One region of the Streptomyces gobitricini genome, then DNA from elsewhere that is predicted to be linked to it. Evidence: riboswitches for the same ligand, from Rfam matches in the RefSeq annotation. Region 1 holds a riboswitch; the other holds the start of a gene.
What was found. A riboswitch is a leader RNA that binds a small molecule or an ion and turns the genes downstream of it on or off. The one in region 1 is predicted to bind cobalamin.
Positions count from the first base shown of each region.

Region 2: it holds a riboswitch for cobalamin, as region 1 does, so the genes downstream of both, ABD347_RS01190 (SCO2321 family membrane protein) here and ABD347_RS27150 (ribonucleoside-diphosphate reductase subunit alpha) in region 1, are expected to answer to the same signal.

Region 1 covers NZ_BAAASR010000039.1:51-7,397, forward strand. The annotation lists gene ABD347_RS27125 (extracellular solute-binding protein) at 43-1,329, opposite strand; gene ABD347_RS27130 (GntR family transcriptional regulator) at 1,624-2,388, shown strand; gene ABD347_RS27135 (carbon starvation CstA family protein) at 2,543-4,771, shown strand; gene ABD347_RS27140 (YbdD/YjiX family protein) at 4,768-4,992, shown strand; gene ABD347_RS27145 (GNAT family N-acetyltransferase) at 5,075-5,578, shown strand; cobalamin riboswitch at 5,632-5,754, shown strand; gene ABD347_RS27150 (ribonucleoside-diphosphate reductase subunit alpha) at 5,893-7,347, shown strand, end outside.
Region 2 covers NZ_BAAASR010000002.1:56,245-63,591, reverse strand. The annotation lists gene ABD347_RS01205 (ABC transporter ATP-binding protein) at 1-1,484, opposite strand, end outside; gene ABD347_RS01200 (energy-coupling factor transporter transmembrane protein EcfT) at 1,481-2,575, opposite strand; gene ABD347_RS01195 (SCO2322 family protein) at 2,572-3,255, opposite strand; gene ABD347_RS01190 (SCO2321 family membrane protein) at 3,252-4,532, opposite strand; cobalamin riboswitch at 4,649-4,769, opposite strand; gene ABD347_RS01185 (hypothetical protein) at 5,188-5,748, shown strand; gene ABD347_RS01180 (TetR family transcriptional regulator) at 5,769-6,467, opposite strand; gene ABD347_RS01175 (glycosyltransferase family 4 protein) at 6,721-7,347, shown strand, end outside.

The DNA.
Region 1 (7,347 bases):
CGCCCGGGGGCGGCCGCCGGCGGGCGGCCACTGCCGGCCGGACTACTGCTGGTTGACGCGCTCGGTGATCACCTTGTCGGCCGCCTCGCCGGCCTTCTTGGCGTCCTCGCCCTTGAGCACCTTGGTCATGTAGTCCTTGATCGGGTTGGGCGCGGTCTCGACGTTCGCCCAGCCCGGGGTGACCGGGGTGATCTTGCCGACGGGCGCGGCCTTGGCCATGGCCTCCGCGAACGAACCGGCGGCCGGCTTGAACTGCGCCGCGTCGTTGTTCGGGAGCAGCGCGCCCTGGGTGGCCTCGGCGTACTTGGCCATGTGCTCCTTGCCGGCGGCCAGGGCCAGCCACTCCTTGGCCAGGTCCTTGTTCGGCGAGCGCTCGGACACCGCGAGGTTCGAGCCGCCGAAGAAGACGGAGCCGGGCTTGTCGGCGGTCTTGCCCGGGATCGGGAAGTAGCCGAAGTCGGCGGTCTTGCCGGCCTTCTTCATCGCGTCGATCGCGCCGCCGGCCTCCCAGCCGAGGCCGATCCAGGAAGCGACGCCGCCCTTGGGCACGATGTCGGTGGACTGCTGGGGGGTCGCCTCGTCCTTGTCCTTCGGAGCGGTCGAGTACGACTGCAGCTCCTTGTAGAAGTTCATGGCGGCCACGGCCTCGGGGGAGGACAGGTTGCCCTTCCACTTGTCGCCGTCCTTGACGGCGAGGTCGCCGCCCTCGTCCCAGACGAAGCCGGCGTAGACGTACCAGCTCTGGCCGGGCAGGTAGATGGGCTGGCTCTTGGAGTCGGACGCCTTGAGCTTCTTCAGGCCGGCGATCCACTCGGCGCGGGTCTTCGGCGGGGTCACCCCGGCCTTCTTGAAGGCGGCCTTGTCGTAGACGACGACGCGGTTGGCGGCGTACCAGGGGGCGGAGTAGAGCTTCCCGTCCAGCTCGTTGGAGGCGAGCATGCCCTTGTTCCAGCCGTCGGCGCCGAGCTCGGCCTTGTCCTCGGTGAGGTCGGCGAGGCCGCCGGTGGCGGCGTAGCCGGCGGTCTGGGTGTTACCGAGCTCCAGGACGTCCGGCGGGGCGTCCTCGGAGAGGGCGGTGGTGACCTTCTCCTGGATGCCGTTCCACTGCTGGACCTCGACCTTGACCTTGACGCCCTTGTGCTTGGCCTCGAACTCCTTGTTGACGTTCTTGATCCAGGCGTCCGGAGCCGAACCGTCCATCACCCAGACGGTGAGGGTCTTGTTGCCACCGGCGTCGGCGCCGCCCCCCTTGCCGTCGTCCGAGCCACACGCGGCAATACCGACCATCATGCCCGCGACGCCTATCGCCGCGATGAGCTTGCGCTTCACGCCACCCTCCTCAGGGATGCCTGCAAACCCTGCCCCCACCGCGAAGCCATACCGGTGTACTGCCCGTGCTGCCCGTGGGACTGGGACCTGGTCTTTAATGGTTTAGACCAGTAACCCGGAGCTTGGCCTAGACCTTTAGGGGTGTCAAGGGTGTATAAGAAGGGCAGTCGGGTCCGTTACCGGACCGACACCTGAGGGAGGGCGACGACCCGTGACCGGTCCGTGCCACCATGTGAGCCGCAATAGACGGAGGAGCCGGTGACGGCAACAGCACAGGAGTCGGGAAGGCGGGCCATGGCCACGGATGGGGGCGGCACCGAGACCGAGAGCGGGGCAGCCACCCGCACCGCGCGCGTGCCCAAGTACTACCGGCTCAAGCGGCACCTGCTGGACATGACGGAGACCATGCCCCCGGGTACGCCGGTTCCGCCGGAGCGCACGCTCGCCGCCGAGTTCGACACCTCCCGCACGACCGTGCGGCAGGCGCTCCAGGAGCTCGTCGTCGAGGGACGGCTGGAGCGCATCCAGGGCAAGGGCACGTTCGTCGCGAAGCCCAAGGTCTCGCAGGCGCTCCAGCTCACCTCGTACACCGAGGACATGCGCGCGCAGGGCCTGGAGCCCACTTCGCAGCTGCTGGACATCGGGTACGTGACGGCGGACGACACCCTCGCCGGGCTGCTCGACATCTCGCCCGGCGGGCGGGTGCTGCGCATCGAGCGGCTCCGGCTGGCGAGCGGCGAACCGATGGCCATCGAGACCACCCACCTGTCGGCCAAGCGCTTCCCGGCGCTGCGGCGTTCGCTGGTGAAGTACACCTCGCTCTACACGGCCCTCGCGGAGGTGTACGACGTCCACCTCGCGGAGGCGGAGGAGACGATCGAGACCTCCCTGGCGACGCCCCGGGAGGCGGGCCTGCTCGGTACGGACGTGGGCCTGCCGATGCTGATGCTCTCCCGGCACTCGCTGGACGGCGACGGCGAGCCGGTGGAGTGGGTGCGTTCGGTGTACCGGGGCGACCGGTACAAGTTCGTCGCGCGGCTGAAGCGGCCGAACGGCTGAGCCCCGGCCCGGCCGGCACCGGGCGCGGCCGGGCCACGCCGCGTGGTGGAACCCAAAGCGTTGCCGTACCGATATGCGGACGGGGGGTGACGCTGCGCGAGGCACTCCCCTAGATTTCCTGCGCATTACAGGTGATCAGCGAGGGGACTACACCATGCCAGAGCCGACGGCACCACCCAACTCTTCGGGGACAGGCCTCACTCCGCGGTCGATCGTCATCTGGTCGCTCGTGGCGCTGGCCGGGGCGGCCGGCTGGGCCGTCCTCGCCCTCTCCCGCGGTGAGGAGATCTCGGCCGCCTGGATGCTCGCGGCGGCGCTCGGCTCCTACGCCATCGCCTACCGCTTCTACTCCCGCTTCATCGCCAACCGGGTGCTCAAGGTCGACAAGACCCGGGCCACCCCGGCGGAGCGGCTCGACAACGGTGTCGACTTCCACCCCACCGACCGCCGGGTCCTCTTCGGCCACCACTTCGCCGCGGTCGCCGGCGCCGGCCCCCTGGTGGGGCCCGTCCTCGCCGCACAGATGGGCTACCTGCCGGGCACGATCTGGATCATCGTCGGCGTCATCTTCGCCGGCGCCGTCCAGGACATGGTGACGCTGTTCTTCTCCACCCGCCGCAACGGCCGTTCGCTCGGCCAGATGGCCCGCGACGAGATCGGTCCCTTCGGCGGGGCCGCCGCGCTGATCGCGGTCTTCGCCATCATGATCATCCTGCTGGCCGTGCTGGCCCTGGTCATCGTCAACGCCCTGGCGCACTCCCCCTGGGGTGTCTTCTCCATCGGCATGACCATCCCGATCGCCCTGTTCATGGGCGTCTATCTGCGGGTGCTGCGCCCCGGCAGGGTCACCGAGGTCTCCGTCATCGGCGTCGCGCTGCTGCTCCTGGCCATCGTCGCGGGCGGCTGGGTCGCCGAGTCCTCCCTCGCCGACACCTTCACCCTGGAGCCGGGCACCCTGGTCATCTGGATGATCGTGTACGGCTTCCTCGCCTCCGTCCTGCCGGTGTGGCTGCTGCTGGCTCCCCGCGACTACCTCTCGACCTTCATGAAGGTCGGCACCATCGCGCTGCTCGCCGTCGGCGTCTTCGTCGCCCTGCCGACCCTGAAGATGCCGGCCGTCACCGACTTCGCGAGCCGCGGGGACGGTCCGGTCTTCGCCGGGTCGATGTTCCCGTTCGTCTTCATCACCATCGCCTGCGGCGCGCTCTCCGGCTTCCACTCCCTGGTCTCCTCGGGCACCACCCCGAAGATGGTCCAGAAGGAGACCCAGATCCGGATGATCGGGTACGGGGCCATGCTCACCGAGTCCTTCGTCGCCGTCATGGCGATGATCACGGCGTCCATCATCGACCCGGGGCTCTTCTTCGCCATCAACTCGCCGAGCGGCGTGGTGGGGACGACGGTGCAGTCGGCCTCCGAGGCGGTGTCCAACTTCGGCTTCACCATCTCCCCCGACCAGCTGGCGAAGGCCGCGGCGGACGTCGAGGAGGCGTCGCTGCTGTCCCGGACCGGTGGCGCGCCGACCTTCGCCCTCGGCATGGCGGAGATCTTCTCCGCCGTCGTCGGCGGTACCGCCATGAAGGCGTTCTGGTACCACTTCGCCATCATGTTCGAGGCGCTGTTCATCCTGACCACGGTGGACGCCGGCACCCGCGTGGGCCGCTTCATGCTCCAGGACATGCTCGGCAACGTCTACAAGCCGTTCAAGCAGGTCAGCTGGAAGCCCGGCGTCTGGTTCGCCAGCGCGGTCGTCGTCGGCGGCTGGGGCTACTTCCTCTGGGTCGGTGTGCACGACCCGCTGGGCGGCATCAACCAGCTGTTCCCGCTGTTCGGCATCGCCAACCAGTTGCTGGCCGCCGTGGCGCTGGCCGTCTGTACGACCCTGCTGGTCAAGTCCGGCCGCCTGAAGTGGGCGTGGGTCACCGGGGTGCCGCTCGCCTGGGACGTGGCCGTCACCCTCACCGCCAGCTGGCAGAAGATCTTCTCGGGCGATCCCCGGGTGGGCTTCTTCGCCCAGCGCGAGAAGTACCAGGCGGGCATCGACTCCGGGCAGGTGCTGCCCCCCGCCAAGTCGATGGACGAGATGCACACCGTCGTCACCAACTCCACGATCGACGGGATCCTCTCCGCCCTCTTCGCCCTCCTCATCATCGTGGTGATCGCCGACGCGGGACGGGTCTGCTACCGGGCCGTCACCCGGCCCGCCGGCATCAAGCTCTCGGAGGCCCCGTACACCGAGTCCCGGATCATCGCTCCGGCCGGACTGTTCCCCACCGCGGCGGAGAAGGCCGAGCTGGCCGCGGCCGGGCTCGGCCCCGAGGGCGGCGTCCCCAAGGACGGCGGCAGCGGTGACGGCGTACCGGCCGGGGCCGGCTCCAGGTGAGCCCCGCGGCGGCCGGGGGGCCGGGCGGCCGGCTGCGGCGCGCGGCGGCCTGGGTCCGCTGGTACGTCCGCGAGGTGTCCGGCGAGGCCACGTACGACAAGTACGTCGCCCACACCCGCTCCCGCGATCCCGGCGCCGAGGTCATGACCCGCCGCGAGTTCGAGCGCAGGCGCACCGACGCGCGGGAGGTGGACCCCCGCGACGGGTTCCGCTGCTGCTGAGCGGGTGACCGCACGACGGGCCGCCGTGTTTCCGGGGACGGAAATGCGGCGGCCCGTCGCCGTACCCCTCCACACTCGGACCATGGACATCACCATCAGGCCGGTACGGCCGGAGGAACACCGGGCGCTCGCCGAGGTCACGGCCCAGGCCTATCTCGGCGACGGGTTGCTGGCCTTCGGGGAGAGCGACGAGTACCTCATCGAGCTGCGGGACGTGCCCCGGCGGGCCGCGGAGGCGGAGGTGCTGGTCGCGGTCGGGGAGGACGGACGGGTGCTCGGCGGGGTGACGTTCGTCGCGGAGGGCGGCGGCCCGTGGGCCGGCCTCGCGCGGGCCGGGGAGGCGGAGCTCGGGATGCTGGCGGTGGCACGGGAGGCGCGTCGGCGGGGCGCGGGCGAGGCGCTCGTACGGGCGTGTGTGGAGCGGGCCCGGGAGGTGGAGGGGTGCGCGCGGCTGGTGCTGTCCACGCGGGCGTCCATGCGGGCGGCGCACCGGATCCATGACCGGCTGGGGTTCGTCCGGACCCCCGAACGGGACTGGCAGCCCACTCCGGGCGTGACGCTCTCCACCTACGCGCTGGAGTTCTGAGCCACGGAAGACACAACATGTGGGGGGTGACTCAACAGCCGCCCCCCACATGTATGCTCGTGCTCGCTGTCGCCGCAGGGGAATCCGGTGGAAATCCGGAACTGTCCCGCAACGGTGTGTTGGTGTGCCTTTGTGTACGTACGAGTCCGAAGACCTGCCGACAGCGCACCCGGACCCTCCGGACCGGGTGCCCAGACGTCCGGGCCTCGCGGAATGGGCCGGTGGACGCGGTGCTCCACGCCCTGTGCCCGGGCGTGCCCGCTCCCCTGCCCGCTCCGCCGGTGGCCCCGAGCCGAGCGAGGGAGAGCCCCCACGTGACCATCGCGCCAGCCGGTCCGGTTTCAGCGATCGAGAGCCACGGAGACGACGGACCCGGGACCGTACTGCTGCGGACCCTGACCGATCTGACCGCCGATCTGTCCGACACCGACCCCGGCCGGGTCGCCGCCGCCGCCCTGCGGGGCCGGCACGCCGGTTCGGACGAGGCCGAGTTGCGCGAGCTCGCCACCGAGGCGGCCGCCGGGCTCATCTCCGAGGACCCGGCGTACTCCCGGCTCGCGGCGCGGCTGCTGACCCGGACCATCGCGGAGGAGGCGGCCGGGCAGGGCGCGGTGTCGTTCTCGGCGTCGGTGGCCGTGGGTCACCGGGAGGGTCTGATCGCGGACCGTACGGCCGCGTTCGTGACGCTGCACGCGGACCGGATGGACGCGGCTGTCGACCCGGCCGGCGACGACCGGTTCGGCTACTTCGGGCTGCGGACGCTCTACTCCCGCTACCTGCTCCGGCACCCCATCACCCGCAAGGTGATCGAGACGCCGCAGCACTTCATGCTGCGGGTGGCGGCCGGGCTGGCCGAGGACGACTCGGCGCGCGCGCTGGGCGAGGTCGAGGCGCTGTACCGGCTGATGAGCCGGCTGGAGTACCTCCCCTCCTCCCCCACTCTGTTCAACTCCGGCACGCGCCACCCGCAGATGTCGTCGTGCTACCTGCTGGACTCGCCCCTGGACGAGCTGGACTCCATCTACGACCGCTACCACCAGGTCGCGCGGCTCTCCAAGCACGCGGGCGGCATCGGCCTGTCGTACTCCCGCATCCGGGCGCGCGGTTCGCTGATCCGCGGCACCAACGGGCACTCCAACGGCATCGTGCCGTTCCTCAAGACGCTGGACGCCTCCGTGGCGGCCGTGAACCAGGGCGGGCGGCGCAAGGGCGCGGCGGCGGTGTACCTGGAGACGTGGCACGCGGACATCGAGGAGTTCCTGGAGCTGCGCGACAACACGGGCGAGGACGCCCGCCGTACGCACAACCTCAACCTGGCGCACTGGATCCCGGACGAGTTCATGCGCCGCGTCAACGCCGACGCCGAGTGGTCGCTGTTCTCGCCGGCCGACGTGCCGGAGCTGGTCGACCTGTGGGGCGAGGAGTTCGACGCCGCGTACCGCGCCGCCGAGGCCGGGGGGCTGGCCCGCAAGACGATGCCGGCGCGCGAGCTGTACGGCCGGATGATGCGGACGCTGGCCCAGACCGGCAACGGCTGGATGACGTTCAAGGACGCCTCGAACCGTACGGCCAACCAGACCGCCGAGCCGGGCCACACGGTCCACTCGTCCAACCTGTGCACCGAGATCCTGGAGGTCACGGACGACGGTGAGACCGCCGTCTGCAACCTGGGTTCGGTGAACCTGGGCGCCTTCGTGTCCGGTGACTCGATGGACTGGGAGCGGCTGGACGAGACCGTCCGCACGGCCGTCACCTTCCTCGACCGGGTC
Region 2 (7,347 bases), on a different contig from region 1:
GTCGGCTCGTCGAGGAGCAGCAGCGGAGGCCGTGCGGTCAGCACCACCGACAGGGCCAGGGCGAGCCGCTGCCCCTCCGACAGGTCCCGGGGATGGGTGTCGTCCCCCACACCGGGCAGCAACTCCGACACCAGCGCCCGGCAGGCCCCGGGCGCGGCGCCCGCGTCGGCGTCGGCCACCGCGCACTCGGCCGCCACGGTGTCGGCGTACAGCAGGTCGCGCGGTTCCTGCGGGACCAGCCCGACGTGCCGGATCAGCTCACGCGGCGCCGTACGGTGCGGCGCCCGGCCGCCCACGAGGACGCTGCCCGACGCCGGTCCGACCAGCCCGACCAGCGCCCCGAGCAGGGTGGACTTGCCGGCCCCGTTGCGCCCCATGAGCGCCACGGTCTCCCCGGCGCACACCCCGACGCCCACGTCCCGCAGCGCCTCGACCTTGCCGCGCCGCACGGAGAGGCCGCGGGTCTCGGCCACCGTCGGCCCGGCACCCCGCTCGGGCGGCGCGGCCGCACCGCGCACGAGGCGGCTCAGCACCGCCCGCACACCTGACGGGGCCACCCGGGCGCCCCCCACGGCGGCCGGCCCACCGCCCGCGGGCGCGGCGGGAGCGGGAGCGGCGGCGGGAGCGGGAGCGGCGGCGGGCGGAACGGCGGCGGGAGCGGGAGCGAGCCCCGCCAGCCGGTCCCGCAGCCCGCCCGCACGGCGCCGGGCGTCACGGACCGACAGCGGCAGCGGGTCCCAGCCCGCCAGCCGCCCCAGGGCGACCACCGGCGGGTGCACGGGGGACACCGCCATGACATCGGCGGGAGGACCGACGACGACCGGGGCGCCGGGCGCCGGCAGGAGAGCGACCCGGTCGGCGTACTGCACCACCCGCTCCAGGCGGTGCTCCGCCAGCAGGACCGTGGTGCCCAGGTCGTGGACGAGCCGCTGGAGGACCGCGAGGACCTCCTCCGCCGCCGCCGGATCGAGCGCCGACGTCGGCTCGTCGAGCACCAGCACCTTCGGGTGCGGGGTCAGCACGGAGCCGATCGCCACCCGCTGCCGCTGGCCGCCCGAGAGCGTGGCGATCGGACGGTCCCGCAGGGCGGCGAGGCCCAGCAGGTCCAGCGTCTCCTCCACCCGGCGCCGCATCACCGCGGGCGCGAGCCCCAGCGACTCCATGCCGTACGCCAGCTCGTCCTCCACCGTGTCCGTGACGAAGTGCGCGAGCGGGTCCTGGCCCACGGTGCCGACCACGTCCGCCAGCTCACGCGGCCTGTGGGTGCGGGTGTCGCGGCCGTCGACGGTGACCCGGCCGCGCAGGACGCCGCCCGTGAAGTGCGGCACCAGGCCCGACACCGCGTTCAGCAGGGTCGACTTGCCCACCCCGGACGGACCCACCAGCAGCACCAGTTCACCCTCCGGAACGGTGAGGTCGACGCCGTCCAGCGTGGGCGCCCCGGCGCCGGCGTACGTCACCGTCACGTTCTCGAACCGGATCACACGGACTCCTTCGGCAGTGGGGCCACGAACGCGGGCAGCAGGCCCACAAGAACGGAGAGCGCCGGCCACAGCGGCAGCTCGGGCGCGGCGAGCGGGACGACACCCGGGTGGAGCGCCGCCGCGTCGGCGGCGACCATCAGCACGGCGACCACCACGCCCGAAGCCGCCACCAGCCAGGACCTCGCGTCCCACCGGTCGGGCCGGTAGCGGGTGCGCACCGAACGGCGACCGCCCAGCCGCAGCCCCGCCAGCGCCATGGCCACCCCCACCGCGACGAGCGGCACCGCGTACGAGCCCCCCGCGGCGGTCAGCAGGCCGTAGGCGCCGACGCACACGCCCAGCAGCCCGCCCAGCGTCAGGACGGTGGTGGTGTGCCGTACCGCGCGCGGCACCGGCGCCGTCCGCCCGTACCCCCGCGCGTCCATCGACGCGGCGACCGCCACCGACCGCTCCAGCGCGCCCTCCAGCACCGGCAGCCCCACCTGGAGCACCGCCTTCACCCCGCCCGTCGGCCGTCCCCGCAGCCGCCGGGCGGTCCGCAACCGCGCCACGTCGGCGACCATGTTCGGCGCGAACGTCATCGCGACGACCACCGCGACCCCGACCTCGTACAGCGCGCCGGGCAGCGACTTCAGCAGCCGCGCCGGGTTGGCGAGCGCGTTGGCGGCGCCCACGCAGATCAGCAGCGTGGCCAGCTTCGCCCCGTCGTACAGCGCGAACACCAGTTGCTCGGCCGTCACCCGGCCCCCGATCCGCACGCCCCGCGCCCAGTCGGGCAGCGGCACTTCGGGGAGCGTGACCAGCACGCGCGTACCGGGAATGGGGGAACCGAGGAACACCGAGAAGACCAGCCGGATCACCAGGACCGCCAGGCCCAGCTTCACGAACGCCCCGTACGAGCGGGCCCACGGCGCGTCGGTGCGGCGGGCCGCCACCACGTACCCGGCGACACCGACCAGCAGGCACAGCAGCAGGGGGTTGGTCGTACGGGACGCGGCGGCGGCCAGGCCCAGGGCCCACAGCCACCAGGCGCCCGCGTGCACGGCGTTGGAGCGGTTCGCCTCGGGAGCGCGCGGGTTCAGCGGGTTCATCGGCGACGGCGGCGGGCCTGCCACACGGCGGCGGCGCCCAGGACCGTGACGGCGGCCACTCCGGCGACCACCCCGACGGACGGCCCCGGTTCGGGGTCCGTGACGGGGCGGGACCCGGACGAAGGTGCCGGGGACGGTGCCGGGGACGTGGCCGGGCCCGGTCCGCCGGGAGCCGACGACACCCGCTCCCCGCAGCCCGTCCTCGGGTAGCCGGCGATCGCGCACAGCAGCGCCTGGCTGTCGTACCGCAGCGGCTTCGCCACCGCCGCGAGGGCCTCCGCGCCGGTCGCGTCGGTCCGTACCCGCGCGCACGCCGTCCGCGGCGCGGGCGGCGGGCCGGTGCCCTCGGCCGCGTCCGCGACCGTACCGAAGTCGATGACGACGGCGACCCGCTTGGTGCCGTCCTCCGCGGGTGTCGCCCCGCAGATCGCGGCGAAATCGGGTGCCCGGCGAGGCTGTTGGGCGTCCTGCGAATCGGCGCTCACGGCGAACCGGTAACCGTTGACGTCACCGTCGGCGGGCCGGGCGGTGGCCGGCCCCAGCGTGGCGTACGTCCACCCGCCGCCCCCGCTCTCCCAGAACGACCAGTAGCGGTAGCCGGCCGCCCCGGCCGTCCCGGGGAGGCCGAGCAGCACGGCGCAGACCGTGAGGAGCAGGACCGGGAACCGTGCGCGCGTCACGGCTGCCGGTTCCGCTTGCGGCCGCTGAGCAGGAAGCCGATGCCCGCGCCGGCCACCAGGAGGATGGCGACGGCCGGCCAGACGTCGAAGCCCGGGTCCTCCTCCTCGGTCCTGTCCTCCGGCCTCTCCTCCAGGGGCAGCGACTTCGGCGCCGGTCCGGTCGCGTTGAGCCGCTGTACGAGGTCGACGCCGCCGAAGTCGCGGGCGTCCGCGCCCACCGCGTGGGCGGCGAGGACGAGCTGGGCGTAGGCGGCGGGGCCGCTCTCCTCGGCCCAGGCCGCGGAGTTCCGCTTCAGCCACTCCAGGGCGCGGGTCGCCGTGTCGATGTGCCCGGCCGCGCCGAGGGCGATGACGGCGTCGGCCGTGTTGCCGAAGTCCGGCCGGGGCGCGGTGGTGGCGGCGCCCGGCATCGGCGGCAGATCGAGGTGGCCGGTGCCCGCCAGGGTGCCGACCAGATGGGCGGCGCCGTTGCGGGCGGCACGCTCCACACTCGGTTTGTCCCCTGCCGCGCAGGTCGGCTTCTGCTCCGGCCTCGCCCCCCGCGTCTGGAGGTCCTTGCCGAGCCCGGCGAGCACGGCGGCGGCGGTGGCGTCGTCGTTCGCGACGAGCGCGCCGGTCTTCGCGTCGGGCTGGTAGGCGAAGGCGCCCGCGCCCGCCTTGGCGTCGCAGGGGATCGCGAGGCCGAGCAGCGTGTCGTAGGGCGTCTTGCCGCCGCTGGACCGGATGTCGCCGGGCCGGTGGCCGGTCGCGGCGAGGGCGCTGACGACGATCGACGTGGAGTTGGCGTCGCTGGGCGCGCCGGGGTTGTAGCCCCAGCCGCCGTCCTCGTTCTGCACGCCCTTCAGCCAGGCGGCGCCCGCGCCCATGGCCTTGCTGACCGGGTCGGTGCCGGGCTCGGCGGCCTCCGGCTTGTCGACGCCGGACAGGGCCTGGACGGCGACGGCGGTGGCGTTGGTGTCCAGCGGTGTCTTCGGGTCGCAGGTCCTGGCCGGATCGGGGCGGTAGGAGGCGAAGCCGCCGCTGTCGCACTGCTGGTCCAGCAGCCAGTCCACCGCCTTGCGGTTCGGTTCGACGCCCGCCACCTGCTGGGCCATGAAGGCGAGCGACTGCCGCCACACACCGTCGTAGGCCGGGTCCTTGGTGCCGTACAGACCGGCCGGGACGACGGGGGAGGGGGCCGGTGACGGCGCCGCGTGGGCGGCCGGGGAACCGCCGGACAGCAGGACGGCGGCCGCGGCGAGCGCGGCGGCGCCGTGGCGTACGCGAACGGTGGTCATGGCTTGGGGCGGCCTCTCCTGCGGGGGCCGGGCACCGGCACGCGAAAAGGCACCAGGCTCCGGCCCCGTATTCCTCGACGGTGCCGGCCACCGGGCGCTGGGTCCCGATGACGCGAGCCGAACACGTGCTCGTGCGGGGCATTCCGGCTCACCGCCGGACGGCGGTCTCACGGCTGCGTGGTCAGCGCCGGATTCGCACCGGCTTCCCCCCGTACGGGCATGATGACGACGCGCTCACTCTACCGGCGGGTCAGGACGGCTCACACGCGACGTACGTCACGGGGCCGCTGCCCGGGTATGGCCCCGGCGCGCCCCGGTGAGCGGCTCGCCGGACGCGATCTCCCGGTCGGGCAGGGCGGGCCGCGCGGGGGGTGCGGCGGACCCGCCGGGCGGCGCGGACCGACCGGAGCGGGCGATGCGCGGAGCGGGGCGAGGGGCCGGGACGGACGCCGACGAGGGGCCCTGGCGGCGGTGGAGGGGCCCCGGGGAGGCGGCCGCCCCGCCCGGCGAAGCGCCGAATGAGCGGCGAAGGGACGGCACGCGGAGCCCGTCGTCGCGCGGGCCGGCCCTTCCTCTGCGAAGCTCGATCCTGATCACGGGGGCATGGGGCCCGCGTGCACAGCGGATTGGGGTATTCGTGCGCAAGGCGATTGCGGTGTCCCCTGCTCGAGCGAAGTCGGGAGGTTGGGGGAGGGCGGCCGCGGCCGCCGGTGTGGTGCTGCTGGTCGCGGGCTGCGGCGGCGGTTCCGACAAGGAGACGGGGACCCCCGCGCCCCCGTCCGGCGCCACGGCCCCGGTGGGGGCGGGTGCGGAGGCCGAGGCCGGTGGCGGCCCGGACGCCGCCGCGGTGACCGAGGAGATCTCGGCCGCGGCCACGGCTGCGGGCTTCACCGAGGAGCCCTCCGACGAGGACGTGCCCCCGGCCCTCAAGCCCTGCATGGTCTCCTGGCAGGTCGACGACGAGAAGGTCACCGACTCCGAGAAGTCCTACGACGACACGGTCGCGGCGCTCGCCAGGAGCGGCTGGAAGGAGTCGCAGAAGTTCGACCACAAGGGCTCGGTCATCACGTCGCTGGACAAGGGCGGCTGGACGGTGAAGGCGAGCCACCACGGTCAGGGCGGCTTTCTGACGGTCTCGTTCGTCGCCACCGACAACGGACCGGAATGCGAGAAGCTCTTCAAGGAAGACCTGGAGAAGAACAAGAACGCGCGGTAACCGTCCGCCGCGCCGACCGGTCAGACCGAGCCGGACGCCCCGGCCCCGGCCGCGTCTCCGTACCCCGCCCCGTCTCCGTGCCCGGCCTCGCTTCCGGCCCCGGCAGCGGCGCCGGGCGTGTCCGGGGACGTCAGGTCGATCAGGCGGCACACCGTCTCGATGTCGGTCCGCACCTGGGCGATCGACGCCCGTCCGGACAGCCAGGTGATCAGTGCCGAGTGCCAGGTGTGCTCGATCACCCGCACGGCGGAGAGCTGCTGCGGCGTCGGGCGCTCCAGCCCCGTCGCCTCCAGGATGATCGCCGTCGTCTGCCGCGAGACGGTGTCCACCTCCGGGCTCACGCCGCGGTCCGCGAACGTCAGTGCCCGCACCATCGCGTCCGCGAGGTGCGGCTCGCGCTGGAGGGCGCGGAAGGCGCGCATCAGGGTCTCGGCGACCCGCTCCGAGGCGGCCTCACCGGCCGGGGGCCGCTTGCGCAGCGTCGTGTGCAGGTGGTCCAGCTGGTCCTGCATGGTGGCGACCAGCAGATGGATCTTGGACGGGAAGTACCGGTACAGCGTGCCCAGGGCGACCCCCGCCGCCTCGGCGACCTCGCGCATCTGGACCGCGTCGAAGCCGCCCCGGCCGGCCAGCTGCGCGCTGGCGTGGAGGATTCGGCGGCGGCGCGCCTCCTGGCGCTCGGTGAGCGGTGGCGACGCCGGTCTGACTTCCGCTGTCATGGGTCCCGTTCCGTTGTTCCGTTCCATGGCGTGCCGGTGTGCGGGCGTGCTGGTGTGCGGGCCGCCCGGTCGGCGTGCGGACGGGCCGGTACCGCCGGGCGCCCGCCGTGTCGTGAATCACCCGGAGCGGCCCTCACAGCGGCGCTACCTGCCGGTAGATTCGAAGCTCCTTGAACCACCAAGTCTGAAACTTGTTCTAGATTAGCGCGACCGGTTACGCTCCGGCGAAACGCAAGGCAGAAGGGGGCCGCGAGTGACCGCTGAGGCCATAGAGGCAGGCCCCCGCGGCGGTGGCACCGAGGGCGGTGACGCCCCGCTGCGCATCGCGCTCCTCACGTACAAGGGCAACCCGTTCTGCGGCGGGCAGGGCGTCTACGTACGCCACCTCTCCCGCGAACTGGCCCGCCTCGGGCACAGCGTCGAGGTGATCGGCTCCCAGCCCTACCCCGTACTCGACGAGGGCGTGCCGCTCACCGAGCTGGCCAGCCTCGACCTGTACCGGCAGCCCGACCCCTTCCGCACGCCCCGGCGCGACGAGTACCGCGACTGGGTCGACGCCCTCGAGGTCGCGACCATGTGGACCGGCGGCTTCCCGGAGCCGCTCACCTTCTCGCTGCGTGCCCGCCGCCACCTGGCCGCCCGCCGCGGCGACTTCGACGTCGTCCACGACAACCAGACCCTCGGCTACGGGCTCCTCGGCGACATCGGCGCCCCCCTCGTCACCACCATCCACCACCCCATCACGGTGGACCGGCGGCTGGAGCTGGACGCCGCCACCGACTGGAAGCGCCGCGCCTCCGTCCGCCGCTGGTACGCCTTCACGCGCATGCAGAAGCGGGTCGCCCGCCGCCTGCCGTCCGTGCTCACCGTCTCCGGCACC